Regions from separate parts of the Mesorhizobium sp. NPDC059025 genome, predicted to be linked through region 2. Evidence: riboswitches for the same ligand, from Rfam matches in the RefSeq annotation. Region 2 holds a riboswitch; each other region holds the start of a gene.

Region 1 (10,518 bases), on a different contig from region 2:
GGCCGATGCGCCCACCGTCGAGCACGTGGCGCAGGGTTGCGGCCTGGCGCCGGCCGATGTCCGCTTTTTCTTCGAGCTCTTCTCGGTCACAGAACGGGTGGTGACGGTCTACAGCCAGGGCGTGAACCAGTCGGCGCATGGCACCGACAAGGTCAATGCCATCATCAATTGCCACCTTGCGACCGGCCGCATCGGCAGGCCCGGCATGGGGCCGTTCTCGGTGACCGGACAGCCGAACGCGATGGGTGGCCGCGAGGTGGGAGGGCTCGCCAACCAGCTCGCCGCCCACATGAATTTCGACAGTGGGGAGGATGTCGAGCGTGTCGCACGCTTCTGGAACGCGCCGGAGCTCGCGACCAAAGCCGGGTTGAAAGCGGTCGATATGTTTCGCGCCGTCGGCGATGGCCGGATCAGGGCGCTCTGGATCATGGGTACCAATCCCGCCGTGTCGATGCCGGATGCCGGCCGCGTGCGCACGGCGCTGAAGGACTGCGACTTCGTCGTCGTCTCCGACGTGGCGCGCACCGACACCACCCGTTTCGCCGAGGTGCTCCTGCCCGCCGCCGCCTGGGGCGAGAAGGACGGTATGGTCACCAATTCCGAGCGCCGGCTTTCGCGGCAGCGGCCATTCCTGGCCATGCCGGGCGAGGTCCGGCCCGACTGGCGCATCATCTGTGACGTTGCTGCCCGCATGGGCTTCGGCGCGGCCTTCGATTTTGCCGGTCCAGCCGCGATCTTCCGCGAGCACGCCGCACTGTCCGCCTTCGAGAACAAGGGCGAGCGGCTGTTCGACCTCGGCGCGCTGGCCGGCATGCCGGACGCGGACTATGAGACATTCGAGCCCCGGCTCTGGCCGGCGCGTGATGAACGGACGGCGGGCCGCCTGCTGGGCGACGGCAGGTTTCCGACCGCTGACGGCCGTGCGCGTTTCATCGCCGTGCGGCAGGAGGGCGTGGCGCTGGCAGTCAGCGCCGGGCATCCGCTGACGCTCAACACCGGCCGGCTGCGCGATCAGTGGCACACCATGACGCGGACCGGTGCCGTGCCACGATTGATGGCGAACACGCCGGAACCGATGCTCGACCTCAATCCGCTCGATGCTGCAGCCGGCGGGCTGGCCGACGGCGATCTCGCGCATCTGTCGACACGCTATGGCTCCGCCCGCGCCAGGGTCCGTATCACCGACGCGCAGCAGCCCGGCCAGGCGTTCCTGCCCATGCACTGGAGTGGTCATTTCGCCGCCAATGCCGGGGCAGGGGCACTGGCGACGCCGATCACCGATCCGTATTCCGGCCAGCCGGAGCTGAAGAGCGTACCGTTGCGCATCACGCGCGAGGAGATCGCCTGGGCGGGCGTTCTGATCACACGCCGCAATCTGCGGCCCACCGGCTTCGTTCACTGGAGCCGGTCGGTCGTTGCCGGCGGCTGGGTCTACGAACTCTGCGGCACCGAGACGCCGGACCAGGGCATCCTGCTGGCACGCGGCCTGCTCGCCACGCCAGACCATCTCGTCGAATATCGCGATCGCAAGGGCCTGACCTATCGGGCCGCGGCGGTGGACGAAACCGGCGCGCTGGCCGAGGCGCTGATGGTTGCTCCGAAGGGGCAACTGCCGGCACGCGACTGGCTGGTATCACTGCTTGGCAGCCGGGAGCAACTCACCCCGGCCGACCGCCAGGCCCTGCTGTCGGGTCGCTCGCCGGCAGCCACGCCGGCAGCCTGCCGCATCGTCTGCTCCTGCTTCAATGTCGGCGTCAACCAGCTGGCCGACGCCGTTTCCGCCGGCTGCCGCAGCCTGGAGGCCATCGGCAGGGAACTCGGCGCCGGCACCAATTGCGGCTCCTGCCGCTCCGAGATCAGGACCATCATAGGGGCAGGCCGGGTCGAGGCCGCCGAATGATCACAGGGGCGCCCGGCGGCCGTGAGCGCCGGCTGACTACTTCCACATCGACCGCATCTTGCCCTTAAGGTCAACGCTGGTGCTCGGCCGCGCCGACTGCTCGTCGCGCAGCGCCTGGCTTGTCCAGGACGTGAGCTGGAAATGCTGCAGGATGTGGGACGGGATGAAGCGCGTCTTCGATGCATAGACATGCCTGTCGCCGCGCGCGACCTGGCTGGAGGGGTAGAAACGCTGCGGTACGATCAGGTGCAGGGAATCCTTCGCCCGCGTCATCGCGACGTATAGCAGGCGGCGTTCCTCTTCCAGTTCCTTGCGTTCGCCGGCGCTGAGATCGATCGGGATGCAGCCGTCGACGGCATTGAGCAGGAACACCTTGGTCCATTCCTGGCCCTTGGCCGAATGGATCGTCGACAGGATCAGATAATCCTCGTCGAGAAGCGGCGGGCCGGCTTCGTCGCTGGTTGCGCTGGGCGGGTCGAGCGTCAGGTCGGTCAGGAAGCGGTCGCGCGACGGATAGCCGGACGCAATCTGCTCGAGCTGCAGGAGGTCCGCCCGCCGCACAGTCGCGTCCTCGTGCTTGCGCTCGAGATGCGGCTCGTACCACAGCCTTGCCCGCTCCATCTCCGACGGCCAGCCCGGGCCGCGACGCAGGTCGCAGAACAGATCGACGAACAGCGGCCAGTCCCTGGCGGCGCGCGCCGGCGGCGCGAAACGCGCCAGGCCCATCTCGAGGTCGAGCGACTGCTCCATGCTGTCGATGGCTTGCGTCGCAGCCGACGGCCCGATGCCTGGCAGAAGCTGCATGACACGGAAGCCGGCAATGCGGTCGCGTGGGTTCTGCACGAAGCGCAGCACGGCCAGCACGTCCTTGACATGGGCCGCGTCGAGGAATTTCAGCCCGCCGAATTTCACGAAGGGGATGTTGCGCCGGGTCAGCTCGACCTCGAGCGGGCCCGAATGGTGGGATGCGCGAAACAGCACCGCCTGCTGCTTGAGCTGGGTTCCGGTCTCGCGTTCCTTCAGCACCTCGTCGCAGATGTAGCTCGCCTGTTCGGCTTCGTCGCGCACGGTGACGATGGCCGGCTTTTCGTGCGAGGCGCGGTCGGTCCACAGGTTCTTGGTGAAGCGTTCGGTCGCCTCGCCGATGACGGCATTCGCCGCATTCAGGATCGCGTCGGTTGAACGATAGTTGCGATCGAGCGTGACCACATCGGCAGGCGCCGGAAACAAGGTCGGGAAATCGAGGATGTTGCGGACTTTCGCGGCACGGAACGAATAGATCGACTGGGCATCGTCGCCCACCACCGTCAGGCCGGCCCCGTCCGGCTTGATTGCCGTCAGGATCGAGGCCTGCAGCCGGTTGGTGTCCTGATATTCGTCGACGAGGATGTGGTCGAAGCGCGACGACAGATGCGCGGCGATGTCCGGTTCCGCCGCCATCTGCGCCCAGTAGAGCAGCAGATCGTCGTAATCGAGGATATTCTGCCGCTGCTTGGCCTCGACATAGGCGCCGAACAGCCGTTTCAGCTCCTCGCTCCAGCCGACGCACCAGGGGAAACAGTCGGCGACGACCTTTTCCAGCACGTCCTGCGCATTGACCACGCGCGAGTAGATCGCAAGGCACGTCGCCTTGGTCGGAAAGCGGTTCTCGGTCTCCGAGAAGCCGAGATCGTGCCGGACCAGGTTCATCAGGTCGGCGGAATCCTCGCGGTCGTGGATGGTGAAGCTCGGCTCGAGCCCGATCTCCAGCGCATAGTCGCGCAACAATCGCGCGCCGATCGAATGGAACGTGCCGGCCCAGGTCAAGCCTTCCGTCAGGCTGGCGGCGCGATCCTTCATCACCTCGGCGGCGATGCGCTCGACACGCCTCGTCATCTCGGTCGCGGCGCGGCGCGAGAAGGTCATCAGGAGGATGCGACGCGGATCGGCGCCGCGCACGATGAGATGCGCCACCCGATGGGCGAGCGTATTCGTCTTGCCTGAGCCGGCGCCGGCTATGATCAGCAGCGGTCCGCAAACCGCGCCGTCGCCGTGCAGGACCGCTGCCCTCTGGCCGTCGTTCAGCTTGGACAGATAGGCTGGGTCCTCGATCGAATCACGGATTGCGATGTTCATGCGGCCATGAAGCATCGTTTCCGTTTCGTTCGCAATGGCCGCGGGCCGCCTTGCGGCCTGGGTTACGCCAGCCTGCTCGGCAAGCTTCCCATGCGCGTCTCCAGCGGGGAGCGGAGAAACGCGGCCGATTTGGGAACTGGCACTCGGGAATGCTGGTATAGGGCTAGCCAACGTATCAGGCTAGCCGTTGAGGTAGCGACGCATGCAATAGAGCAGCGCTGCCTGTTCCTCGTTCTCGCGGACGTCTACCACGCGCCCGAATAGGACACGGTGGGTTGCCTCATCGACGGCATTGCTGAGTTCGCATTCGAAGCTGACCGAGGCGTCTGTCAGGACGGGAACACCCGTAAGACCTTCTGTCCATTCGCCAAGTGCAAATCGGTTCACCACCAGTGTCTTTCCGCCGAACGCGTCGGAAAGGTCCTCGTGGCCCGGCATCAACGTGTTGACGCAGAAATAGCGTGCGTTTTCGAAAGCATGAAAACATGAGCTCGCACGATTGATACAGACGAGCAGTGTCGGCGGGGTATCGCTGACGCTGCAGACAGCGGAGGCCGTAAAGCCGTAGCGCTTGCCGCCGGAATTGGTGCTGACGACATTGACCGAAGTGCCGAGGCGCGACATCCCGTTGCGAAACGTGGCTCTGTCCACAATGCCGAAGCGATGCTGCATCACATTCATTTTGATCTCTCGGGCGCGTTCGGAGCGGGCAAACCGAGGCGCTCGCGCAAGGCCGCCTGTCTCCCCGCGGCGGGAACGGCAAGGCATGTCCAGTCAGTCGACGGCGTCGCGTGGCTGTCTGGACGTGCCCCGGTCGTCAGGCCCGGGCTGTGAGTTCTTTTCGAACGATTTCCGCGCCTGCACTCAAGGCATTCAGCTTGCCTCTGGCTACTCGACGGGAGAGGGGGGCCATGCCGCAATTGGTGCAGGGGCACAGTTTGTCGGCATCGACAAACTGAAGTGCTCTTCGCAGAGTAGCGGCCACTTCCTCCGGCGTCTCGATGGTATCGCTTGCCACATCGATGGCCCCGACCATCACTTTTTTACCGCGAACAAGTTCGATGAGATCCATTGGAACGTGAGAGTTGTGGCATTCCAGGGAGATCATGCCGATGCTGGATTTCTGCAGCTTGGGGAAAGATTCCTCATATTGCCGCCATTCCGACCCGAGAGTCTTCTTCCAGTCTGTGTTGGCCTTGATGCCATACCCGTAGCAGATATGAACGGCAGTTTCGCACTTGAGCCCTTCGATTGCCTTTTCCAGGGTGGCAACACCCCAATCGTTCACCTCGTCAAAGAAGACATTGAATGCGGGCTCATCGAACTGGATGATATCGACGCCGGCAGCTTCCAGTTCCCTGGCTTCCTGATTGAGGATCTTGGCGAATTCCCAAGCCAGCTTTTCGCGGCTCTTATAGTGATTGTCAAAGAGCGTATCGATCATGGTCATCGGACCCGGCAGAGCCCATTTGATAGGCTGCCTGGTCTGCCGGCGCAGGAACTTGGCGTCTTCAACGAAAACCGGCTTTTGGCGCGACACTGCGCCGACGACTGTCGGGACGCTCGCATCATAGCGATCCCGAATTCTGACGGTCTCGCGTTTTTCGAAATCAACCCCGTCCAGGTGCTCGATGAACGTCGTGACGAAATGCTGGCGCGTCTGCTCGCCATCGCTGACGATATCGATGCCTGCCTGTCTTTGATCGTCAAGTGACAAACGCAAAGCGTCCTGCTTGCCTTCGATCAATTCCTCATCCTGCAGTTTCCAGGGTGACCAGAGTTTCTCCGGCTGGGCCAGCCACGAGGGTTTTGGCAAGCTGCCGGCGGTTGACGTGGGCAACAGTGTTTTCATGATGGGCAGCCTTGTCTTTTTGGTTGGTCAGCGAACGCGATTGGCGGACCACTGCTCGAGGATGGACTTGTATGGTTTGATGAAGTGCTCCTCGGCGAACTTTCCCTGCTCGATCGCCAGCCGGCTACGCTCTTCCCGATCGTAGACAATTCGGGTCAATGAATAATCCTGGTGTTTCAGACTTGGCTGGTAGCACGCCCCCGCCGACGAGTTGGCGTTGTAGATCTCGGGTCGATAGATCTTCTGAAAAGTCTCCATCGTACTGATGGTGCCGATCAGCTCAAGATTGGTGTAGTCTGCAAGCAGGTCGCCGACAAAATAGAAAGCCAGAGGCGCCACGCTATTCGATGGCATAAAATAGCGGACCTGCATTCCCATTTTCTGAAAGTATTGGTCCGTCGAAGACAATTCATCTTGCCGGTACTCAACGCCCAATACAGGGTGCCGATTTTCGGTGCGGTGATATGTCTTGCTGCTTGAAGCGCTCAGACATATGACCGGAGGCTTGGAAAAATGCTTCTTGTAGGCATCTGAATTCAGGAAACTTTTGAACAGGTTTCCATGCAGATCTCCGAAATTGTCCGGGATGCTGAATTCCGGGCGGTTCTTGTTGTGCTCCGGCAGCAATACGCTGAAGTCGTAGTCTCGCACGTAGGAGGAGAAATTGTTCCCAACAATACCTTGGATCCGCTCGTTCGTCTTTCGGTCAACGATGTTTGTTTTCAATATTTCAATTATCGGGAAGGCATTGTTGTTGTCTTCGGCGCCAATAATCATCTCAACCGAAATGATTTCGAGTTCGACAGAATAACGATTGCCCTTGGGGTTATCCCAATGCGCCAGGGCGTTGAAACGATTGTCGATCATCCTCAGGGCATTGCGCAGGTTTTCCTGTCGGTTCTCTCCTCGGGCCAGATTGGCGAAATTGGTCGTGATACGCGTGTTGTCCGACGGGCTATATTCCTCGTCAAAACGAATACTCTTGAGGCGAAACGTAAAGTCGTCACTCATTGCGACCTGCCGGCGATCGACAAGGGACAGGCGGGGGTTGGCGACTTGAATTTTGGTTTGAGACACGACTTACCCCAATGAGTTGGGGGCATGGGTCAGCGGACACATAGCAAGGCGGTCCGCTACGCGGCCTCCGCTACGGCACACCGGGACACCCCGCCCGTGGACGTTTTTTCGTCAAGGCAGGTCTCCTGGCTCGCGGGTCATCGCTTCTGTCCGTCTTCCCAGGGTTCACCCCAGTGACATTCTGGACGTCAGCTCACCGCTTACAGTTGCGGGGGCAGCTTCGGCTTTCCCGAATATGACGGGGCACCAACTTCCCTCTTAGCCCCGGCGCGTTGCACGCAACGATCGGGGAACCTAGACGCCTTCACCCTCCTGCAATTGTCAGATGAAGTCAATAGCGCATAAAGAAATGTTTATATCTTTATCGCGTGCGTCGGCGTCGGATTTGGCGGCTCAGACGCTGTCCCGGTTCCACCCTGCTTGTCGTGCAGTTGCACGGAGCGTCACATCACGCCGGCCGTTTCTTCAGCGGGATGATGTTCGGCGCTGCCCCAGCCTCGGCGGCGTCGTGGCCAACCGCTTCGCCGCGGGCAAGCGTCCTTCGCGTATTTCCCTCGGCAGGGCCCGTGGCAACGTCCTCGAAATAGCGCGCCGGGGTTGTTCCCAGCATGCGCTTGAACATGGAGATGAACGCGCTGACGCTGTCATAGCCGAGATCGCCGGCGATGTTGGTGACCGACTGGCCCTCCCCAAGACGCCGCAACGCCAGGCCGATGTGAAGCTGCTGTCGCCAGCGCAGGAACGACATGCCGGTTTCCCGTTGGAACAGTCGGCTCAACGTCCTGTTGCTGGCGCCGATGCGGGCGCCCCATTCGTCGATCGTGAAGCGCTGGTCCGGGTGCTCGATCATCGCCCTGGTCAGCCGCTGAAGCCTCCTGTCGGTCGGCATGGGCAGATGGATCGGTTCCAGCGTTGCGGTCGCCAGTTCGTCGAGCAGCACGGCGATGAGCCTGGCTTCGCGTTCGCGGCCCATCGCCGCCGGCGGCGTCGCGCAGTCGAGCCGCAGGATGAGCTCGCGCAGGAACGGCTGGACGAACAGGATGCCGCAATCCGGGTCGAGCGCAGCGGCCAGATCCGCATCGATGTAGAGGTTGAGGATCTTGATATGCCCGGCGACGCGACCGGCATGGGAAACACCGCTCGGTATCCACATGGCGCAATGCGGCGGGACGGTCCAGAGCCCGCCGGCAGCCTGCATCGTCAGCACGCCGCCGATGACACACATCAGCTGCGCCTTGTCATGATGGTGGGGCTCTGTCTCGCCGACGAAAGTCGTTTCGGTGATCAGGCTGAAAACGGGGCGTGGTACGTCATCCACTTGCCCGAAGCCGTGTATTTGCGGAAAATTCACCCGCTTCTCCTGATCCCGGATCAGCCAAACCGATAGCGTATCCCAAACCCGTGCGGCATGTCATCGAGGCCCTGGAGGAGCCTATGATCCGGCACGCGCCTCGAGCAGAAGAAGCATGCCTCTCGCCGCCGCTCGCCTCTCGTCGGTCTCGAAAAGAACGGAAAAGCCGAACGCCTTGCTCGCGGTCGCCGCAGCCAGCCGCACCGCCGCGCTGGCGGGTTTTTTCCCCTCTATCACGATCATGGCGCGGCAATACTTCCTGAAACGATCCCTGGTCCGTTTGAAGAACAGGGCCTTTTCCCTGCGCTCTTCGGCCGTTTCCGTGTCATGGTCGTCCGGTGAATGATCGGTGATCAGCACGAACGGTGCCTGCCGGTTCAGAAGCGCTTCGAGCTCGGCGAGAATCGAAGCAGGCGACTGTCCTTCCTCCCGCGCGAAGACAAGCGGGAAGCGCGTATCGTCCAGGAACATTGATTTGTTTCCTTCCGCAGACCGGGTCGATCGGCAAGCCTTTCCGAGGGGCTAACTGGCGGCAACACCGATATCCCAAGCATGCCACGGCGGCGTTCAGGCTGCTCTCGCGCGTCTGCCAACAAATCCCGCGAACCCGCCATTGCGGTTTCGCGCGGACTTTCCCGTCAGATATGGCCCGTCAGATATGGATTGCCGCCGTCCGCAGCTCCGACGGGCTCTGGCCGTGGAACTTCTTGAAGGTCCTGGCAAAGTGCGAGGCGCTTTCAAATCCCGCTTCCAGGGCGATCTCAAGCATGGAGGCATCGGTGTTTGCGACAAGCGCCTTGGCATGGATCAGCCGCACGCGCTTGTAGGCATTGGCGGGCGACATTCCCGCCTTCTCCTTGAAAAGGCGCTCGAGCTGGCGGCGGCTCACCCCTACCTGCCGCGCCAGCTGCGTGATCGGGATGCGGTCATTGATATGCTGCTCCATCGCCAGAAGCGTCGCCTTGATACGGACGTCTTCCGCCTCGTCGGCAAATGTACGCCTCGCCTGCAGATGGAAGGGGGAGCGGGCGTGATCGATCTGGAGGACTTCCAGCGCGTTGCGTTCGGCATCCTCGCTGATGTGGCTGCGCACGATGAGCGCCGCCATGTCGGCGGCGCTGCTGCCCCCGGCGCACGAACCCCGGTTCTCATCGAGATGGAAGATCCTGTCCGAGCGGACGACATGGTCGGGAAACCGGTCCTGGAAGTCGCGCGCATGGAGCCAGCTGACACAGCACTCGTGGTTCTTCATGAGTCCGGCATCAGCCAGGATGAACGTGCCGGTGCACAGGCCGATGAGCGGTACGTTTGCTGCTGCAACGCGACGCAGATAACGCGTGGTCTCGGCGTCGACGGGCTCCTCCACATTGAGCAGTCCGCCGACCACCACGATATGGCTGAAATGAGCCGGGTCGACGAAACCGGACGTTGGAACGACCTGCACGCCGCAGCTCGATTTCACGGGGTTCTTCGAACTTGCCAGCACATGCCAGTCCGCACTGACGCGGCCCGACCGGTCAAGCTCGTCGCTTGCCAGCCGCAGCGTGTCGATGAACAGCGCGAAGGCCGACAGGGTGAAAGAGCGGCCGAGGATAAAACCCACGCGCAGCTTTGCCGGGGAATTCATGGATCTTTCTCCTGGCTCGAACACAATCCGGCAGCCTCCCGTTCCCATCGGGAAGAGGCGCAGGCCATCGGTTCTCCCAAAGCCTGCGCCACGGCTGCGACATTTTTAGGTCGTCCCGATCAGGCAGCTTTCGAAATATCGCCATGCGGGTCAAGCACGTACTTGACCGCCGCGCCCTGGTCGAAGCTCTCGTAGCCTCGCGCGGCGTCCTCGAGCGAGATCACCCTGGCGTTGACGATATCGGCGATCGGCAGGCGATCATGCAGGATGGCCTGCATCAATTGCCGATTGTATTTGAGCACCGGCGTCTGCCCGGTGTGGAAGGATTGCGCCTTGGCCCAGCCGAGTCCAAGACGCAGCGAGAGGCTGCCGTGCTTGGCAGCCGCGTCGACGGCCCCTGGGTCTTCCGTTACATAGAGCCCGGGAATGCCGATCGAGCCGGCAGCACGGGTGATCTCCATCATCTGGTTCAGCACGATCGCCGGCTGCTCGCCGCCGCTATGGCCGCGGGCCTCGAAACCGACCGCGTCGATCGCGCAGTCGACCTCGTTGGAGCCGGTGACTTCGGCGATCATGTCGCCCAGCCGGTCGCTCTT
Region 2 (10,518 bases):
GCGCGGCCTACTCGAAATGGATCCCGGTGATCGGCCGCGAACCGAGTCCGATGAAAGCCGACTATGACGAGGCCCTGCAAAAGCACCAGTTCACGCTGCTCTACCTGGGCATCGAGATCGCCGGCTTGATAGAGACCGTCCAGGAAAACGATCATCTCTGGATCGAGAACGTCTGTGTCTTGCCGGCTCAGCAAGGAAAAGGGCTCGGCAAAGTGCTGCTCCATCATGCCGAAGAAATGGCTCGCCAGGCAGGCCACAACGAAACCCGGCTGCTGACCAACGCCGCGTTCGAAGCCAACATCGCACTCTATGAGCGCCTGGGTTACGTCATCACCGAACGGGAGCCATACATGGAAGGCACCACGGTCTATATGCGCAAGCGTCTCGCACTTCATCTCTGAACCGCCAGCCGTTCGAGCACCCGCATGACACGCGTCTTGATCACCGGCATGTCCGGAACCGGCAAATCGGCCACGATCCGGGAACTGGCTGCACGTGGCCATGCCGCCTACGACCTTGATACGCCGGAGTGGTCACACTGGATCGAAGCCGCTCCTGGCGACACACTGACGCCCGGAGACGGCAAGGATTGGGTGTGGCAGCTCGACAAGGTTCGCGTGCTGCTTTCCCAACCACGTGACGAGGCACTCTTCATCAGCGGCTGTGCCGAGAACATGGACGAGCTTTTCCCGCTGATCGACACGATCATCCTGCTCTCTGTGCCGATCGATACGGTTATGCAACGCGTGTCCGCGCGAGCGCCGGGCAGATACGGTCATGTCGATGAGGAACGACGCAGGATTGGCGAATTGATCGCAATGATCGAACCGCTGCTTCGGGAGTCGGCCGACCACGAGATTGATTCCAGCGCACCGGTCGAAAAGACCGTCGACCGGATCCTTCAGTTGGTCTGGCGACACCCTAGTCCTTAGGTGGAGCAGGTCACGAGCTCGCACAATCTGTATCAGGCCCGCAGGAGAGCGTCCGGATTGATAGCCCCGAGTTCTTCGAAATATTGCCTCAGCGTACTGGGCTCGCGTCCGAGAATGGCGCGCAGAGTCAGGCTGTTTCCGGCAGAGCCGAACGCCGTATAGGATTCAAATACGCGTGCCAGTTGAGCCAGCGCCTCGCCTTCGAAAGGCGGTTTGGCGGCTGCCGCCCATGCCTCGAAGCTGAGTTCCACCGGTTCGATCGCGCGTCCAAGCAAGGCGCCCATCAAGGCGGCGATCTCGATGCGGTTGTGCATCCCATCGGCTGCAAGCTCGAAAGAGCCATAGGCAAGCTGATCGCCTGTCAACGCCTTGGCCACCACTTCAGCGACGTCGCGGTAATCGACACGCGCCAGCCGCGCCGTGTTCGAAAAGGGTTCCGCGAAGACACCATCACGAACCACGGCCTGCCATGCCGGGGCAATGTTCTGGAACAGCGTCGCCGGGTACAGGATTGTGTAGTCCAGATTGGAACGCAGCAGCGCCTCCTCCACCGGCAGTTTGCTGGCATGATTGGCCAGTCCGTTAGCTGGATGGATGACGGACGAAAACACGAACTTGCCAATTCCCGCGCGTTTCGCCGCATCAACCATGGCAATGCCGAGTGCCGGTTCGTCCGCAACAAAGGGCGGGCCGACATGATAGACCCCATGAACCCCCTTGAGCGCGCCGTCGAGACTTTCGGCATCGCGCAGATCGCCATCCACGATTTCCAACGCGCCATTGTCGCGTGCCGCGCGCGCGGCGACCTTGTTGCGCACCAGCGCCCGCACGATGACACCGCGCCGGGCAAGTTCCGCTGCGACATAGCCACCGCTGCGGCCGGAAGCGCCCACCACGAGTACGGTTTTCCTGTTCGGATCAGACATCGGCTTTCCTGACATGTTGGAACCACTTGTCGGAACATCGATCTCTCGACAGCCGATTGGTAGATGGTCAATTCGTGATATGGTCTCTCGAAAATCGGAGAACCATTATGGATCGGTTTGGTGATGTCGAGGCGTTCCTGGCGATCGTCGAACGCGGCAACCTGTCGGCAGCTGCCCGTCATCTCGGCCGTTCTCTCCAGGCGGTCAGCCGTTCACTGGCAGCCCTTGAAGGAAGTGTGGGCGTCGAACTCGTGCACCGCACGACCCACAAGGCACAGCCCACCGAGGCGGGATATGACTTCTACCAGCGGGTGAAACCGGCGCTTCTGGAAATTGTCGAAGCCAGGATACAAGCTGGCAACTGCAGCGCAGAGCCAACCGGACTGCTCAGGATTGGCGGACCGGAACTGCTGGGGCCTAGTTATCTCATCCCCATCGTCGCACGTTTCATGGAAATGCACCCTAAGCTCGAAGTAGAACTCAGCCTGTCGAACCACTTCGTCGACCTGGCCCAGGAAGGGCTCGACCTTGCCATCCGCATTGGCGAACTGGCGGATTCCGACTTGAAGGCGCGCCGGCTCGGCGTCATGCGCCGGGTCGTCTTCGGCGCGCCATCCTATTTCGGCAAACACGGACGGCCACGCCACCCACGCGAACTCACCGAACATCAATGTATCTTCCGCAACACCGATCGTGATGCCGGCGCCTGGCAATTCCAGGAAGGCGGCAAGCCATTGAGCGTGAAAGTTGGCGGACGGCTGCATCTCGACAACGCGGCCGCCAGCCACGCGGCGGTTGCCATTGGCCTCGGCATCGGCCGCGTGCCACTCTGGCAAATCCAGGATCTCGTCGACATCAACACCGTCGAGGTGATTCTGGAGGGCTTCGAACAGCCCGCGATTCCAGTCCACATCGTCTGGCCAGCAGCTCGCCTGCCACTCGCAAAGACACGGCTTTTCATCGACTTCCTGGCAGCCAATCTGCACATTCAAAGTCGGGAACGTGATTGCGTCGTGGCATGATGTCGGCTCGGTGGCCCAACCGCACCATCACGCTTGCGACGCGATCCGCCGTTGCGGCGCGTTGACAGCGCCACCTGCCCAAGCCTAAATCCGGCAAAGACGGTCTCCTCCCTTCACCGGGAGGAGCGAAGAGGGAATGCGGTGCGAGGCAAAGCTTCAAGTCCGCGGCTGTCCCCGCAACTGTGAGCGACGAGCCAAGGCCGATAGCCACTGGGATTTCCCGGGAAGGCGGCACCGAGGCAGCGACCCGCAAGCCAGGAGACCTGCCGTCAAACCAAGAATCCCAACGCCTGGCGGGTGTCCCGGGCAAGGAGCCTGATTTGGATCGCAGCGATAGTTTCTCGGCCGGGACGACGAGTGTGACGGCGGATGTCGAAACCGCCCCCGTCACCATCATCGTCTGCTCGTCCTGTCGGGACGAGAGCGGTTCGGATGCCCATCCTCGTGCCGGCACGATGCTGGCCGAAGCCACGAGGACTGCCGCCCTGGGCAACCAGACCATTCAAGTGCGCTCGGTCGAATGCCTGGGTAACTGCAAGCGCCGCCTCTCGGCAGCACTGCTGCGCAACGATTGCTGGAGCTACGTCTTCGGCGACCTGACGGTTGAATCAGGTTCCGACCTCGTGACTGGCGCAGAGCTTTTCGCAACGTCGCAGGATGGCCTCATCCCATGGCGTGGCCGTCCCGATTCCCTCAAGCGCGGCCTCGTCGCGCGTATCCCTCCCCTCGCTGTGTTGAAGGACCAGATATGACCGCTTCCGTTTCCCGCGTGCCTTGCACCGTCGTCACCGGCTTCCTCGGCGCCGGCAAAACGACGCTGATCCGCAACATCCTCGAGAACGCAAAGGGCAAGCGGCTGGCCCTCATCGTCAACGAATTCGGTGACGTCGGCGTCGACGGCGAGATCCTCAAGGGCTGCGGCGTTGAAAGCTGCCCGGAGGAGAACATCGTCGAACTCGCCAATGGCTGCATCTGCTGCACGGTCGCCGACGATTTCGTACCGGCGCTCGACCAGATCCTGGCGCGCACGCCGAAAGTCGACCACATCCTGATCGAGACGTCCGGCCTCGCGCTGCCGAAGCCACTGGTGCAGGCCTTCCAGTGGCCGACTGTGAAAAACCGCGTGACCGTCGACGGCGTTGTCGCCGTGGTCGACGGCCCGGCTCTGGCTGAAGGTCGCGTCGCCTCGGACATGGACGCGCTCGCCGCGCAGCGTGCCGCCGACGATTCACTCGACCACGACGATCCGGTCGAGGAGGTGTTTGAAGATCAGGTCGCCTGCGCCGACCTGATCATCCTCTCCAAGAACGACCTGCTGGATGCGGCCGGTGCTGCCCGCGCCAATGCCGTTCTCAGCGAGCATGTTGGCCGCGCGGTCAAGGTGGTGCCGACCGCACAGGGCAAGGTCGATCCGTCCGTGTTGCTCGGTCTCGGTCTTGCCGTCGAGGACGATATCGAAAACCGCAAGAGCCACCATGACGGCATGGGCGACCATGAGCATGACGACTTCGACACCTTCGTCGTCGAGATTCCTGCAGTTGCCAACCCGGATGATCTCGCTCGCCGTGTCGCGGAAGCCGCGGACAAGGAGAATGTGCTGCGCGTGAAGGGGTTCGTCGAAGTCGATGCCAAGCCGATGCGGCTCCTGCTGCAGGCGGTTGGACCGCGTGTGAACCACTACTATGATCGCGCCTGGACGGCAGACGACGACCGTCGCTCGCGGCTGGTGGTGATTGGCCTCAAGGGTCTCGACCGCCCGGCCATCGAGAAGATCCTGGTGGGATAAACCTTGCATATCCTGACCACCACCTCCGCCTCGCTCGACGATATCGCCGAGCCGGTAGACCTGCGCCAGCAGCCGGCGGAGATGGTGGCGCTGTCTTTCACCGACAGCGATCTGGCCGGATTGGCGTCCGGCTGGCAGGCGGATGTCGCCGCCCTGCCCTCGATGCGGCTGGCGGCATTGCGCGACCTTCGCCACCCGATGTCCGTCGATCTGTGGATCGACAGCGTTGCGCAGCACGCCAAGGTGATCCTGGTGCGTATCCTGGGCGGCTACGACTGGTGGCGCTACGGCTGCGACCAGCTTGCGGCAACAGCCCGCGCCAGGGGCATCAAGCTGGCGCTGCTGCCCGGCGAATCCCACGACGAGGATCCGCGCCTCACCGAAGCTTCCACCCTGCCCGCGGACGAACTGGAAGCCCTGCTTGCCTATTTCCGCCAGGGTGGACCGGCCAACATGTCTGCGCTGGTCAGCCGACTGGCTGGGCTTTGCGGCCACGATCGCGCTGTTCTCCCGCCTGTCGAACTGCCCAAGGCAGGTTTCTATCAACCCGGCGTTGGGGTCGTGGACGCGCTTCCTCCCATCTTCGCCGGCAAACCGGCCGTCCCCATCCTCTTCTATCGTTCGATGCTGCTCGCGGCCGATGCCGCCCCCATCGATGCCCTGGCCGGAGCTCTGGAGGTGCGCGGTATCACGGCCGTACCCATCTTCGTGCCCAGTCTGAAGAACCAGGCCTCGCTGGGTTTCGTGGAAAAGACACTCGGCGCTCTGAACCCGGCAGCCATCGTCACCGCCACCGCATTCGCTTCCGGCGCGGAACCGGGAGCCGAAACCTTGTTCGACCGTGCCGGGGTGCCGGTGTTCCAGGTCATCGTCGCCACGACACGCCGCGACGCCTGGGAGACCAACCAGCGTGGCCTGGCACCGGCCGATCTTGCCATGCATGTGGTGCTGCCGGAGCTGGACGGCCGCATCCTCGCCGGCGCGGTTTCCTTCAAGGCCGAAGTTGCGACCGATTCGGCGCTTGCCTTCCGACCTTTCGCCAACAGGCCTGAACCCGATCGCGTCGAGCGCGTCGCCGACCGCATTGTGGCTCATATCCGGCTGCAGCAGGCGGAACCCGCTGAGAGACGCGTCGTCATCCTCATCCCCGATTATCCCAGCGCGCCCGGACGCACCGGATACGCTGTTGGCCTCGACGTGCCCTCTTCCGTGCTCTCCATGCTGCACGACCTTAAGGAAGACGGTTACACGGTTGAGAAGATTCCTGAATCCGCGCGCGCTTTGCTCGACCTCCTGGAACAAGGTGGCGAACATCTTGATGCCGAGGACTACGCAACGCTCTCCGAAAACCTGCCGATCGACGCGCGCCAGGCGGTGGTCGATGCATGGGGCAAAGCTTCGTCAACCGATTTTCCTTTCCGCGCCGCCAGCTTCGGCAACGTTACCGTAGCCCTGGCTCCGGATCGTGGCCGCTCCGCCGACCGGCGCGCCGACTATCACGACCCGACGCTGCCACCGCGCCACGAACTGGTCGCCTTCGGCCTGTGGTTGCAGAAATCGCTTGGCGTGCACGCGATCATCCATGTCGGCGCACATGGCACGCTGGAATGGCTGCCCGGCAAGACGGTTGCCCTGGGCTCGAACTGTTTCCCTGAAATCGTCACCGGCGCGTTGCCGGTGATCTATCCTTTCATCGTCTCCAACCCAGGCGAGGCGGCGCAGGCCAAGCGTCGCATCGCGGCGGTCACACTCGGTCATCTGCCACCCCCATTGACCGGCGCAGGCCTGGACGACCACCAGCAGGAACTGGAACGTCTCGTAGATGAATACGCGCAGGCCGACGGGCTCGACCGCCGCCGGCGCGACCGGCTGGCCAGGCTGATTGTCGAAACCGCGGCTAAAACCGGCCTTGCCTCGGAAGCCGGCGTCGCCAAAACCGATGCGCCCGACGAAGCGCTGCGCCGCATCGATGCCTGGCTGTGCGATCTCAAGGATTTCGCGGTCAAGGACGGCCTGCACGTTTATGGTCGTGCTCCGGTGGGCGAAGCAGATCCGCTGCGCCTGCAAAGCGCGGCCAACGAAAAGACGGCGTTGCTCGCGGCGCTCAATGGCCGCCACGTCACTGCGGGCCCAGCGGGCGCGCCCGCTCGTGGCCGCAGCGATGTCCTGCCGACCGGGCGCAACCTGTTCACCGCCGATCCGCGTACCATGCCAACGCCGACCGCCTTCGATCTCGGCAAGGCGGCAGCCGACGAAATCGTGGTCAGCTACATGCAAGGTCATGGCGACTGGCCGCGGGCCCTGGTCATCGACCTCTGGGGCTCCGCATCCTTGCGCACCGGCGGCGAGGAAATCGCGCAGGGGCTCGCGCTGATGGGTTGCCGGCCGCAATGGGATGCCGCCACTGGTCGCGTCACAGGTATCGAAGTGCTGCCGCCAGCCACGCTTGGGCGGCCGCGTGTCGATGTCACCTGGCGCATATCGGGCCTGTTTCGCGACATGTTCCCCACCCAGATCGCCCTGATCGATGCGGCGGCACGCGCAGTCGCCCAGCGTGACGAGGACGACAGCGAAAACCCGCTTGCGGCGGCAACGCGTGCAGCAGGCCGGGTCGAACCGCGCATTTTCGGCTCCTCGCCGGGAACCTATGGCGCCGGGCTGGAGGCGATGCTTGCCAGCGGCGAATGGGATCGTCGAGAGGAACTTGGTCGCGCCTATCTCGAAGCCGCCTCGCATGCCTATGGCGGAGCTGAAGGTGAAGGCTCCGCCGCTCCCGGCGCCTTTGCGGGGCGCATCGCCGAGGCTGATCTGCTTGTCCACACGGGCGACGATCCGGGTCGCGACATCCTCGAGGGTTCGGCCGACGTCGCTTTCATTGGCGGCTTCTCCGCGGCGCTTGCCGCGCTGGGCAAAAGCGCGGACGTCATCGTTCTCGACACGACCGATCCCGCAAAACCCAGGCCACGCTCGGTATCGGAAGCGGTGACACGCGTGGTGCGGGCCCGCGCCATCAACCGCCGCTTCATCGAGGGCCAGATGCGGCACGGCCCGCGCGGTGCGTCGGAATTCGCCGAGACGGTCGATCGCCTGATCGGCTTCGCCGAGACCACCCATGCCATTGCCGGCAATCTGATCGGTGCCGTGCACGATGCCTACCTCGGCGATGAGGTGGTACGGGCATTTCTGCTGGCCGAGAACCCTCGGGCTGCCAAATTCATCGCCGAGCGCTTCCAGTCGGCCAGGCGGCGTGGCCTGTGGCACCCACTGCGCAACTCGGTCGACGACGACCTTGCTGCTTTGATCGCTGAAGCCCAAGGCCATGAACCAAAGGGAGCGGAGGCGGCGGAATGAATGCCTTCCAGCGCCGCGGTGCCTGCCCCGCCTTGTCGACGCCAATGCAGACCGGCGACGGGCTTTTGGTGCGCCTCAACCCGGTTGCTGGAGGACTTTCTCCCAAGGCCTTGATCGGACTCACGGAATCCGCCGCACGGCACGGCAACGGCATCATGGAAGTCACTGCCCGAGGTTCGATCCAGATCCGCGGCCTGACCCTTGCAAGCGCCGGCCAGCTGGCCGCGGAAGTAAACGCCTTGGGCATCGCTGTGCGAACTGGCGTTCCTGTCGAAACCGGCCCGCTGGCCGGTTTGGATGCGCAGGAAATTGCCGATCCGCGCCCGCTGGCTGAAGTGATCCGCCAGGCGATCGCAAAAACGGACCTGGCAGGCAGGCTCGGACCGAAGGTCTCCATCGTCGTCGACGGTGGCGGCGCCATCAGCCTGGATGCGATCCTGGCCGACATCCGGCTCGTCGCGGCCAGGGGCATCGGCAACATGAGATGGCATCTAGCCATTGGCGGCACCGCGGCCACCGCGCGGCCGCTGGCTTTGCTGGATGAATCAGACGTATGCGATAGAGTTCTAGCGATCCTCCAGGCCATTGCGGCGATCGGGCATGAGGGACGCGCACGCGACTTGAGCGCCACATCTTTGCCCGCCGACGGCACTGCACCGACACATCAGCAAAGCCGTCGAGGCGATTCTGCTCTCATCGGAATCCTTGCCCTGGCCGACGATACCCACGCCGTCGGCATCGCCCTGCCCTTCGGTTCGATGCCTGCGGAAAGGATCGCACAACTCTGCCTGGAAGCACACGCACGCGGCGCCGACGAAATCCGCCCGGCACCGCGGCGCACCCTGCTGTTCCTGATACCAGGCGAACAAGACTGTTTCGATTTGCAGCAGGCCGCCCATGGGCTCGGCTTCGTGACAGAAACCGGCGATCCGCGTCTGCATATAGCAGCCTGCCCCGGCGAGCCTGCCTGCGCCTCCGGCCGGATCGCGACACGCGAAATCGCCGAAACGGTTGCGTCCAGCCATGCCGGCTTGCTCGACGGCTCGTTCACCCTGCATGTTTCCGGTTGCGCCAAGGGCTGCGCGCATCCCGCGACGGCAGCGCTCACCCTGGTCGGCGGCGAAAACGGAGCCGGACTTGTCGTGGACGGGACGGCGAAAGCTCTTCCGCCCCGATACAGCCCGCGATATGAAGCCGCGCGCGGCATTGGCCGCGTCGCCGCGCTGGCAGGCAGTGCCAGGCGCGGCAACGAAACCGCCGCCACCTGCCTTGCCCGGTTGGGTGAAGCGGCGATCACCGACGCCTTCGCGAGATTGGGTACGGATTGAGTATGGCCGCCTATGACTACATCCACGACGGCAACGCCATCTATGAGCGTTCCTTTGCCATCATCCGCACTGAGGCCGACCTGTCGCGCTTCTCGGAAGCCGAGGCCGACATTGCCATCCGCATGATCCATGCCTGCGGCCAGGTCGAGGCGGCCAAGCATTTCGTCTTTTCGCCGGATTTCGCCACCGCCGCCCGTGATGCGCTCAAGGCAGGCGCGCCCATCCTGTGTGACGCCGAAATGGTGTCGCATGGCGTCACCCGCGCCCGCCTGCCGGCCGGCAATGACGTGATCTGCACTCTGCGCGATCCCCGTACCGCCGACATAGCCAAGGCGATTGGCAACACGCGTTCGGCTGCGGCAATCGACCTCTGGACCGACCGGCTTGCAGGTGCGGTGGTAGCCATCGGCAATGCGCCCACGGCATTGTTCTATCTCCTGGAAAAGCTGCGCGACGGCGCACCCAAACCGGCCGCGATCATCGGCATGCCGGTGGGATTTGTCGGCGCCGCCGAATCCAAGGATGCCCTGGCCGAAAACTCCTATGGCGTGCCCTTCGCCATCGTGCGTGGCCGGCTGGGCGGCAGTGCCATGACGGCTGCCGCGCTGAATTCGCTGGCGAGGCCTGGCCTGTGAGCGCGTCGGCGAAAGGCCGCCTCATCGGCGTCGGCACCGGTCCCGGCGATCCTGAACTGATGACGCTCAAGGCTGTGCGTGCGCTGGCCGAGGCCGATGTCGTCGCGCATTTTTCCAAGCGCGGCGCCAACGGCAATGCCCGCACCATCGTCGGTGCACATTATCGGGCAGACTGGATCGAACTGCCGCTGGTCTACCCGGTCACCATTGAGATCGACAAGGACAGCGACGACTACAAGGCGGCGATCACCGGTTTTTATGAGGAGTCGACGATGCGGGTCGCCGAGCATCTCGACCAGGGTCGCACGGTCGCCATCCTCTCCGAGGGCGATCCGCTCTTTTATGGCTCCTACATGCATCTGCACGTACGCCTTGCGCATCGTTACCCGACCGAGGTCATTCCCGGCGTGACGGCCATGTCCGGCTGCTGGTCGGCCAACGGCCTGCCGATCGTGCAGGGTGACGATGTGCTGACCGTCCTGCCCGGCACCATGAACGAGTTCGAACTGACCCGGCGGCTTGCCGACACCGACGCTGC
Region 3 (10,518 bases), on a different contig from region 2:
CACGCCCAGCAGATCGGCGGTCTTGCGCAGCGTTTCAACGGATTTGGCAAAGGAGCCGTCGATCAGCACATAGGGAATCCCGGTCTGCTCCTGCACCCGGTCCGCCAGCGATGCGTAGGTCGCGTCGACCGTGCCGACATCGATGATGATGTCCGGCTTCAGCGAGAGCACCAGTTCCAGATTGGCGGTATTGCCCTTGCCGGTCAGCCGGCCATAGGCAGGCAGGTCCCTGTAGGGCGCGGCCAGGAATTCCTTTTCCCCGGCGCCCGGCTCGCGCACCCAGCCGACCATCTTGTCGGGCGCCAGCACATACAACAGCGTGGAGGCCGGCGGGCCTGCCGCCAGCACGCGCTCCACACGTTCAGGCAATGTGACGGAACGCCCCGCGGAATCGACGATCGTGCGGCCTGCGGCCTGCGCGGATGCGGCCGCCGCCACGCCGAGGCATAGAAGCAGGAATGCCTGCGAGAGCCGCACCAGAAATCCCCGTCGATCCATTTTTCGTCCCCTCGCACGCTTGAAATCAGCACGATTGTTATTTCTGTTCTGACATATCGGTCAAGGAAGGGGATTGCTGGCCTACTGCAATAAACTGTTTAGCGCGAACCGTTGCCTTGACGGAGTGCGCGTTCTTTGTATTTGTCCGTATATTACGCTTACAAATTGGGAGGACGACCTGTCGTCACGTTGGCGGCGGGCAAGTCCGATCGGGGCATTGAGGGGGATTTTCATGAAGCGACTTTCGTCGACGACTTTGCTCGTCCTTTTGACAACCGCTGCCGCACTGCCGGTTGCTCATGCGCAGCAGCAGGACGGGAACGTCGAAAAGAAAAAGGACGACGCACCTGCTGCGCCCGCCCGTGCGGGCACTTCCCCCGTCTTCGAGCTCGGCGAGATCGTCGTCTATGGCGCCGCTACAGGCACCTCTTCCGACATTGGCGGTCAGTCGGTGTCGCGCAGCGTCGTGACGGCAAAGGACATCCACAAGAGCAACCGCAACACACTCGACGATGCGCTGGCAGCCACGCCGGGTGTCGAGGTCTCCAACACCGGCGGCAGCCGCAACGAAAGGCTGATCTACGTTCGCGGCTTCGATCGTTTCCAGGTGCCGCTCTATATCGACGGCATCCGTGTCTATCTGCCGGCCGACAATCGTCTCGACTACGGACGCTTCCTGACGCCGGACCTTTCCGAGATCCAGGTGCAGAAGGGTTACGTCTCGGTGCTGAGCGGGCCTGGCGGCATGGGCGGCGCCATCAACCTCGTCACCAGGAAGCCGACCAAGGAATTCGAAGGCGAACTGCGCACCGGCGTCGACCTCGGCAACACCGGTGATCTTTCCGCGTTCACGACATCCGGCTGGGTCGGAACCAAGCAGGAGAAATTCTATCTCCAGGCCAGCGGTTCATTCCGCAACAGCGACGGCTGGTTCCTGCCGCAGGGCTTCAATCCGGTCCCGGTCGGCATCGGCGGGCCCGTCGAGGATGGCGGCCGCCGCGACTTCTCCAACGTTCGCGACTGGCGTGCCAACTTCAAGCTCGGCTACACGCCGAACGAGACCGACGAATACGTCATCAGCTACACCAAGCAGCAGGGTGAGAAGGCCGCGCCCTACAGCATCTACGAGCCGGTGCGCGGCATCACGCGCACGCCGCTGCCGGCGGGCGCCGCCTACCAGCGCGACTGGGAATGGCCACGCTGGGACATCGACTCGCTGGCTTTCTACTCGCACACGCAACTCGGCGACGAGTCCTATGTGAAGACCAAGGCCTACTACAACACTTTCTACAACCTGCTTTCGGCCTATGACGACTCGACCTTCACGAGCCAGAAGCAGGCGCGCGCCTTCAACAGCTACTATGACGACAGCGCCTATGGTGTCAGCGTCGAGGCCGGAACCGAACTCATCCCTATGAACACGCTGAAAGGCGCCGTTCACTACCGCCGCGACGACCACACCAACTGGGATCACAACCAGCCGGGCACTTCAGCCTTCGTCGACCCGAAGCAGACGAAACTGGAGGACACCTGGTCCGTGGCGGTCGAAAACACCTTCCACGCTACCGAGAGCTTGGATTTCGTCGGCGGCATCAGCTATGACAAGAACAAGCTGGTCAAGGCCCAGAAATACGACTCGGCCAGCAAGAAGATGTCCGAATATCCGCATGGCGGCAGCTCGGCATTCAACTGGCAGGGGGCGGCGATCTATCGCTACAGCGACGCGTCGGAATTCCACGCCAGCATTTCCTCACGCACGCGTTTCCCGACCCTGTTCGACCGGTTCAGCACCCGCTTCGGCGATGCCCTGCCGAACCCGGATCTCAGCCCCGAGCGCGCCGTGAACTACGAGCTCGGCTGGGCCGGCAAACCGACCGAAACGCTGAAGATCGGCGGCTCGGTGTTCTACAGCGACGTCTCCGACGTGATCCAGTCGGTGAGTGTTGGTGGCGGGAAAGTCCAGAGCCAGAACATCGGCGACGGCCGTTACCATGGTGTCGAAGTCTACGGTGAATGGGACGTGCTTTCCAATCTGACCTTGGGTGCGAGCTACACCTATCTGAAGCGCAAGCTTTCCGATCCGGTCAGGCCCGGCCTCAAGCCCATCGGCACGCCGGAACACAGCGCCTATCTCTATGCCGACTGGGTGCCGTACGAGAATTTCACCGTGTCGCCCAACGTCGCCATCTACAGCTCACGCTGGTCGACGGACCGGCTGGAGACCGCGTTCTTCGAAACCAAGGGCTTCGCGCTGGTCAATCTCAACATGAACTACAAGCTGAACGACAATTTCGAGTTCGACTTCGGCGTCAGGAACATCTTCGACAAGAACTACCAGCTTGCCTACGGCTTCCCGGAACAGGGCCGCACCTTCTACCTGAACTCGGCCATGCGGTTCTAGGGCATGGCCAGGCCGGCGAGATCGCACGCGCGGAAATCCGCGCGCGGCGCCGGCCCTGCCTCGCCTGCCCCGGCGACCGACGACAAGGCGGTGCCAGAAATTCCGGCGCCGCGGCCCGACAGCGATGACGTCATCCCGAACACCGCAGCACCGGAACCTGAGTCCGGCGAAGAACCGTCAGGCGGCCGCAGTGAAGCGCAGCGCTGGTTGCTGGGTGGCGTGGTCTCCGTCGCGGCCCATATCGGCGCCGGGCTCTATCTCGCCGCGATAGTCCTGCCTCCCGCCGCCGATACGGGCATCGTCGACTCCATCTCGGTAGAGTGGGTGCCTCCGGACGTATCCGAGGCTGCCCTGAAGGCCGAGCGGCCCGCGGATGCGGTCGACGAACCGGCACGCGCCGTTCCTCGGCCTGATATCGAAAAGGCGCCGGAAAAGCTTCCGCAAGACGAACCGGCGCAGGCCGATCCGCTCCCTGAAGACGACAAGCCCCCGACGACCGAACCCGCGCGGCAGCCGCGACAGGAAACAGCGGAAACCAGAACCGAAGCACCGCAGCCGAAACAGGAAGCCGCCCCTGCACCACAGGTTCTCCGCTCCGCGCAGCAAAACGTGCCAGCCGTGCCGGCCGTCACGAAGGCGCCGGAAAGCAAACCCGCCCGCCCGGTCGAGAAGCCCGGCGCCGCGCGACAGGAACCCCGAAAGGCCGAGAACAACAGCCGCACTCGCAAACTCGAACGGGCAGAGCCCGCCAGGCCGGTTCGCCAGCAGCGCAAGAGCGCGCCGAAGAAGACCGTGGCAGCAGACGAGTCCGGCCCATCTGAAAAAGCCGTTCGGCCGGCGGCGGTTTCACCGAAGCAGGCAACTTCCACGGGCCCCGCGAAGGCAACCAGCCGCGGCGCGGTATCACCTGCGCAATGGCAGGCCAAGGTCATCGCCCATATCCGCCGCTTCAGGCAATATCCCCCGGGCGCCAGTGGTTCTGCGTCGGTTCGCGTGCAGTTGCGCATCAATGGCCAAGGCGCCGTAAAATCGGCTTCGGTCGCGGGCTCCTCCGGCAATGCGGCCCTTGATCGCGCTGCGATCGAGACCGTGAAGCGGGCCTCCCCGGTACCCGCCCCGCCGCCTGAAATAGCCCGCTCCTCGATGACGCTGGCGATCACGATCAGTTTCAAGCGGTGAGCCACCGAAATCCATTGTCGGCAAATCCGCGACCATCCACACCAGTCGTTGACATCAAGTCGCTGTTCTATACTAGATATCGAAGTCGAGGTTCTCCCGAGTCGTCTGGTTCGGGAGCTAAGAGGGAAGCCGGTGCAAAGCCGGTGCTGCCCCCGCAACTGTAAGCAGTGAGCCCGCGTCGAAGAATGCCACTGGTGCCGTAACGCACCGGGAAGGCCGACAAGGGCGACGACCTGCGAGCCAGGAGACCTGCCGCGACGAACGAGAACGAACCTCGGGCGGGGTGTCCCGGCGGTGCGCGTGGCCGGGCGTCGCTGCGTCCCGAACGGCCAATGCGTTCCCCCAAAATCCCCGCCCACAACGCCACGGGGATGACATGGCAACGACTGCAGCGCTCACCACGAACGGAGCCCACAAGGCCCCACCGATCGGCGAAAGCCATCACTCGCCTCAGGCCGAACCCGGCTACAAGGTGATACGCCGCAACGGTTCGGTGACGCCGTTCGATGCGACGAAAATCGTGGTGGCGCTGACCAAGGCTTTCCTCGCCGTCGAAGGCTCGAGCGCGGCGGGCTCGCGGCGTGTGCATGACGTTGTCGAGGACCTGGCCGGACAGGTGGTTGCGGCGCTGACGCGCCGCTTCGAAGCCGGACGCACTTTCCATATCGAGGAAATCCAGGATCAGGTCGAACTGGCGCTGATGCGCGGCGAACACCACAAGGTGGCGCGCGCCTATGTGCTTTATCGCGCGGAGCGGGCGCGCGAGCGCCTGGTGGACAAGGCGGATGCGGTCGCGCCGGGCGGATCGCTCAACGTGAAGGGCGAAGACGGTGCGCTTGTTCCGCTCGACGACGCCCGCTTCTCGCGCGTGGTCGAAGAAGCCTGCGCCGGCCTGGAAGCCGTTTCGCCCGAGGCCATCCTCACCGAGGCACGCCGCAATCTCTATGACGGCATCACGCTGGATGAACTGTCGCTGGCGCCGATCCTGGCCGCACGCACGCTGGTCGAGACCGAGCCGAACTATGCCTTCGTTTCGGCCCGCCTGCTGCTCGACCGCCTCCGCCGCGAAGCCCTGAGTTTCGTCACCGGCCGAAGCGAGCAGGCAACCCAGGCCGAGATGGCGGGCCGCTATGCTTCCTACTTCCCGGAATTCATCACGGCCGGCATCGAAGCCGAGCTGATCGATCCAGAACTCGGCCGCTTCGACCTCGCCCGGCTGGGTGCCGCGCTGAAGCCCGAACGCGACCTGCAGTTCCAGTATCTCGGTCTGCAGACACTCTACGACCGCTATTTCCTGCACACGAAGGGCAAGCGTTTCGAGCTGCCGCAGGCCTTCTTCATGCGGGTCGCCATGGGACTGGCGGTGCGCGAGATCGACCGCGAGGCTCGGGCCGTCGCGTTCTACGACCTGCTGTCCTCCTTCGACTTCATGGCTTCGACGCCGACGCTGTTCAATTCCGGCACGCTACGGCCGCAGTTGTCGTCATGCTTCCTGACCACCGTCGCCGACGACCTCGACGGCATCTTCAAGGTGGTCAAGGACAACGCGCTGTTGGCCAAATACTCCGGCGGCCTCGGCAATGACTGGACCCCGGTTCGCGGCCTTGGCGCGCACATCAAGGGCACCAATGGCGAGAGCCAGGGCGTGGTGCCATTCCTGAAGGTGGCGAACGACACCGCTATCGCCGTCAACCAGGGCGGCAAGCGCAAGGGCGCCGTGTGCGCCTATCTCGAGACGTGGCATGTCGACATCGAGGAGTTCCTCGACCTGCGCAAGAACACCGGCGACGACCGCCGCCGCACGCATGACATGAACACCGCCAACTGGGTGCCGGACCTGTTCATGGAACGGGTCGAGGCCAATGGCGAATGGACGCTGTTCTCGCCAGACGAGACGGCTGACCTGCACGATCTCTACGGATCCGCGTTCCGGCAGACCTACGAGGCCTATGAGGCGAAGGCAGCCGCCGGCGGGCTCAAGGTCTTCCGCAAGATCCGCGCCGTCGACCTCTGGCGCAAGATGCTGACCATGCTGTTCGAGACGGGACACCCCTGGATCACCTTCAAGGACCCTTGCAACATCCGTTCGCCGCAAGGCCATGTCGGCGTGGTTCACTCCTCCAATTTGTGCACCGAAATCACGCTGAACACGTCGAAGGACGAGGTCGCCGTCTGCAATCTCGGCTCCATCAACCTGGTCAACCATGTCAGCGAAAAGGGGCTGGACCTCGATCGCCTGGCAAAGACCGTTGGCGTCGCCATGCGCATGCTCGACAACGTCATCGACATCAATTTCTACACCATCCCAGAGGCGCGCCGTTCCAACCTGCGCCACCGGCCGGTGGGACTGGGCCTGATGGGCTTCCAGGATGCACTGCAGCTGCTGCGCATCCCCTATGCCTCGGATGAAGCGGTCGCCTTCGCCGACGCCAGCATGGAGGCGATCAGCTACCAGGCCATCTCGGCCTCGGTCGATCTTGCCGCCGAGCGTGGCCGCTACCCGAGCTATGAAGGATCGCTGTGGTCGAAAGGCATCCTGCCGATCGACTCCATTGCCCTCCTGGAAAAGGCGCGGCCCAGCGTGGAGATGGATGCGTCTTCCACGCTCGACTGGGACGCGTTGCGCAAGCGGGTCAAGAAATCCGGCATGCGCAATTCGAACTGCATGGCAATCGCGCCGACCGCCACCATTTCCAACATCTGCGGCGTGTCGCAGTCAATCGAGCCCGGCTACCAGAACCTCTTCGTCAAATCGAACATGTCCGGCGATTTCACGGTGGTGAACGCGCAGCTCGTGCATGATCTCAAGGCTCGCGGCCTGTGGGATGAGGTGATGATCTCCGACCTCAAATATTTCGACGGCTCGCTCGGCCAGATCGACAGGGTGCCCGACGACATCAAGGCGCTCTATGCGACCGCCTTCGAGATCGATTCCTCCTGGCTGATCGACGCGGCGTCACGACGCCAGAAATGGATCGACCAGGCGCAGTCGCTCAACCTCTACATTGCCAATCCCTCCGGCAAGAAGCTCGACGAACTCTATCGTCTTGCCTGGCGAAAAGGCCTGAAGACGACCTACTACCTGCGCTCGCGCTCGGCGACGCATGTCGAGAAGTCGACACTGAAGGGCACCGACGGCAAGCTCAATGCCGTCTCGGCTGTCGTGACAGCAGCACCGGCCGCCCAGCCGATCATCGTCAATGCCGATGCCGCCTGGGGCAAAGCCTGCGCCATCGACGATCCGGAATGTGAAGCCTGCCAGTAAGCAGCGAAGAAAAAGAAGGAGAAAAGAAGATGCTCGACTGGTCCGAACCAAAAGCCCAGCCCAAAGTTGCGATCGATCTCGGAGCGGAGATGCCCCCTGCTGTCGCCGCCAGTGGCCTCGGCGAGATCGACCGCAGCGGTGCCCGCGTTTCCGTCGACGAAAAACGCATGATCAATGCGCGCGCCGACGTGAACCAGCTGCTGCCGCTCAAATACCGCTGGGCCTGGGAGAAATATCTCTCCGGCTGCAACAACCACTGGATGCCGACCGAAGTGTCGATGCAGGCCGACATCGCGCTGTGGAAGTCGAAGGACGGCCTCACCGATGACGAGCGGCGCATGATCAAGCGCAATCTCGGTTTCTTCGCCGCCTCGGAATCGCTCGTCGCCAACAACATCGTGCTGGCCATCTACCGGCATCTCACCAACCCCGAATGCCGGCAGTATCTGCTGCGCCAGGCCTTCGAGGAAGCGATCCACACCCACACCTTCCAGTACATCGTCGAAAGCCTGTCGCTCGACGAAGGCGAGCTGTTCAACATGTATCGCGAGGTGCCGTCGATCACCGACAAGGCGGCGTGGGCACTGAAGCACACGCAGCATCTCGACGATCCGGATTTCCGCACCGGTACGCTGGAAGCCGACCAGGCCTTCCTGCGCGACCTCGTCGCCTTCTACGTCATTTTCGAGGGCATGTGGTTCTACACCGGCTTTGCCCAGATCCTGTCGCTCGGCCGACGCAACAAGATGGTCGGCATTGCCGAGCAGTACCAGTACATCCTGCGCGATGAGTCCATCCATCTCAATTTCGGCATCGACGTCATCAACCAGATCAAGATCGAAAACCCGCATCTGTGGACGAAAGCGTTCCAGGAAGAGGTGCGCGCCATGATCGCCGACGCGGCGGAACTGGAGGCCTCCTACGGCCGCGACACGATGCCGAGGGGGTTCCTCGGGCTCAACGCGGCGCTGTGCGAGCAGTACATGCACTTCATCGCCAACCGCCGCTGCGCGCAACTCGGCCTGCACCCGGTGTTCGCGGAGGCCGAGAACCCGTTCCCGTGGATGTCGGAAGCGATGGACCTGAAGAAGGAGAAGAACTTCTTCGAGACCCGCGTCATCGAATACCAGAATGGCGGGGCGCTGGCATGGGACTGAACGTCGAAGCACGACACATCGCCGGACAGCCGGCGGCCCCGCAACAGCCGGAAGATGTGTTCCTGTCGTGGCTGCTTGCGCAACCCGCCGGGACGGACCTCGCCGCGGCGGCGACCATCGAGATCGCCAGATTGCAGCGATACCGGGGAGACCATCCCGGACCGCGCCGGCTCGCCGAACTCTTCGAAGCGCTGCAGGGGTCGGTCGCCCCTGGATCTGCGATCCGGCAATGAGGCGCAAGGTCCTCATCGTCGCGATCGGCGCCGGCAATCCGGATTTCGTGACAGTGCAGGCGATCAATGTCCGCGGCCATGTGACGCTGTTCTTCATCCCGGATAACAGGCCTGACGAAGGCACCGACAGACGAATGAAGGACCCTGCCCGCCTTCGCGCGGAGATCGTCGAGCTCTATGTGCGGAACCGGCCGTTCCGCACCACTACCTATAGGGAACCGCACAAGGACGGCGGCGAGGCACTGGCGGGCGACCTTCGACACACCGGTCTCTCCTTCGAGGAACTGGATGCTTCCGAATGCGGGGCCTTCCTGGTCTGGAGCGGGTTCTCGCTGATCGAAACGCTGGGACGCATCCTGCAGCGATTGCGGTCGACCGGAGATTTCGAGCTCGACTATGAGGTGATCCCCGGCAACAGCGGCATTCAGGTGCTGACGACCGCGCACAAGGTGGCGCTGTGCAATGTCGGCCGATCGATCCTGACGGCGACCGGGCGCTCCCTCGCCGGAGATTTCCCCAACAACGCCGACACCATCGTTTTCATGCAGCCCGCCGTCCCGGCACCGGATACCGTCGGCGGGCACAACGACGTGCATTGGACCCTCTATGCCGGCATGCCGGACGACATGCTCCTCTCCGGCAGGCTGCTGGAGATCGTCGGCGGCCTCGAACAGGTTCGCAAAGAAGCGCTCGACGGCAAAGGCTGGATTGTCGAAGCCATGCTTACGCAGAAAGGCGCGCACGGCAGCTAGCCGCAGCGTCCATCAACGTATTTTCGCAAATTCTTATTGCAAACAATTCTCATTTGCATCAAAGGTCGAATGCAAATGAGAATTAGTCGCAACAAGGAGGCGCTTATGCATGATGGGATGAGACGGTCGATCCTGGCCGCAGCGATGGGAATGGCGATCAGCGCCGTCCTGGCGATCGCGCCGGCAGCCGCGCAGGAGAAATTCAAGGCCGTGACCACCTTCACGGTCATCGCCGACATGGCCAAGAATGTCGCCGGCGATGCCGCGATCGTCGAATCGATCACCAGGCCGGGCGCCGAGATTCACAACTACGCGCCGACGCCGGGTGACATCCAGCGCGCGCAGGGCGCGAAACTCATCCTGTGGAACGGCCTCAACCTCGAACTGTGGTTCGAGAAGTTCTTCCAGAACCTGCATGACGTGCCCGGCGCCGTCGTCTCCGAGGGCGTCGAGCCGATGAGCATCGCCGAGGGGCCATACACCGGCAAGCCCAATCCGCACGCCTGGATGTCGCCGAAAAACGCGCTGATCTACGTCGACAACATCCGAGACGCCTTCATCAGGAACGATCCGGCCAATGCCGGCACCTACCGGGCCAATGCGGAAGCCTACAAGCAGAAGATCGAAGCGACGATCGCGCCGATCCGCCAGAAGCTCGAGGAGATCCCGCAGGACAAGCGCTGGCTGGTGTCGAGCGAAGGCGCCTTCAGCTATCTGGCCCGCGACTTCGGCATGCAGGAGCTCTATCTGTGGCCGATCAATGCCGACCAGCAGGGAACGCCGCAGCAGGTCCGCAAGGTCATCGATGCGGTCAAGGCGAACGGCATCGTCGCGGTCTTCTCCGAAAGCACGGTTTCCGACAAGCCTGCGCGGCAGGTGGCCCGCGAGACAGGCGCGCACTATGGCGGCGTGCTTTACGTCGATTCGCTCAGCGAGGCGGACGGTCCGGTGCCGACCTATATCGACCTGCTTCGCGTCACCTCCGACACGTTGCGGCAGGGCCTCGCCGAAGGCCTCTCGCAATGACGGCAGC

Evidence for each region. Region 2 has a riboswitch for cobalamin ahead of ACFWYE_RS00450 (DUF1636 family protein). Riboswitches for the same ligand answer to the same signal wherever they lie in the genome.
Region 1: it holds a riboswitch for cobalamin, as region 2 does, so the genes downstream of both, ACFWYE_RS11020 (DUF1852 domain-containing protein) here and ACFWYE_RS00450 (DUF1636 family protein) in region 2, are expected to answer to the same signal.
Region 3: it holds a riboswitch for cobalamin, as region 2 does, so the genes downstream of both, ACFWYE_RS11110 (ribonucleoside-diphosphate reductase subunit alpha) here and ACFWYE_RS00450 (DUF1636 family protein) in region 2, are expected to answer to the same signal.

What each region holds. Positions count from the first base shown of each region.
Region 1 is NZ_JBHYIM010000003.1:639,393-649,910, forward strand. Features, by position in the region: gene ACFWYE_RS11000 (molybdopterin-dependent oxidoreductase) at 1-1,900, shown strand, start outside; gene ACFWYE_RS11005 (ATP-dependent helicase) at 1,937-4,015, opposite strand; gene ACFWYE_RS11010 (flavin reductase) at 4,196-4,696, opposite strand; gene ACFWYE_RS11015 (methionine synthase) at 4,833-5,867, opposite strand; gene ACFWYE_RS11020 (DUF1852 domain-containing protein) at 5,895-6,878, opposite strand; cobalamin riboswitch at 7,042-7,257, opposite strand; gene ACFWYE_RS11025 (AraC family transcriptional regulator) at 7,393-8,295, opposite strand; gene ACFWYE_RS11030 (hypothetical protein) at 8,377-8,766, opposite strand; gene ACFWYE_RS11035 (GlxA family transcriptional regulator) at 8,948-9,922, opposite strand; gene fdhA (formaldehyde dehydrogenase, glutathione-independent) at 10,042-10,518, opposite strand, start outside.
Region 2 is NZ_JBHYIM010000001.1:94,496-105,013, reverse strand. Features, by position in the region: gene ACFWYE_RS00470 (GNAT family N-acetyltransferase) at 1-401, shown strand, start outside; gene ACFWYE_RS00465 (shikimate kinase) at 426-932, shown strand; gene ACFWYE_RS00460 (NmrA family NAD(P)-binding protein) at 965-1,858, opposite strand; gene ACFWYE_RS00455 (LysR family transcriptional regulator) at 1,966-2,880, shown strand; cobalamin riboswitch at 2,964-3,166, shown strand; gene ACFWYE_RS00450 (DUF1636 family protein) at 3,201-3,632, shown strand; gene cobW (cobalamin biosynthesis protein CobW) at 3,629-4,666, shown strand; gene cobN (cobaltochelatase subunit CobN) at 4,670-8,017, shown strand; gene cobG (precorrin-3B synthase) at 8,014-9,345, shown strand; gene ACFWYE_RS00430 (precorrin-8X methylmutase) at 9,348-9,980, shown strand; gene ACFWYE_RS00425 (precorrin-2 C(20)-methyltransferase) at 9,977-10,518, shown strand, end outside.
Region 3 is NZ_JBHYIM010000003.1:662,129-672,646, reverse strand. Features, by position in the region: gene ACFWYE_RS11125 (iron ABC transporter substrate-binding protein) at 1-498, opposite strand, end outside; gene ACFWYE_RS11120 (TonB-dependent receptor plug domain-containing protein) at 731-2,899, shown strand; gene ACFWYE_RS11115 (TonB family protein) at 2,990-4,078, shown strand; cobalamin riboswitch at 4,150-4,350, shown strand; gene ACFWYE_RS11110 (ribonucleoside-diphosphate reductase subunit alpha) at 4,455-7,343, shown strand; gene ACFWYE_RS11105 (ribonucleotide-diphosphate reductase subunit beta) at 7,373-8,500, shown strand; gene ACFWYE_RS11100 (hypothetical protein) at 8,491-8,733, shown strand; gene ACFWYE_RS11095 (SAM-dependent methyltransferase) at 8,730-9,485, shown strand; gene ACFWYE_RS11090 (metal ABC transporter substrate-binding protein) at 9,591-10,511, shown strand; gene ACFWYE_RS11085 (manganese/iron ABC transporter ATP-binding protein) at 10,508-10,518, shown strand, end outside.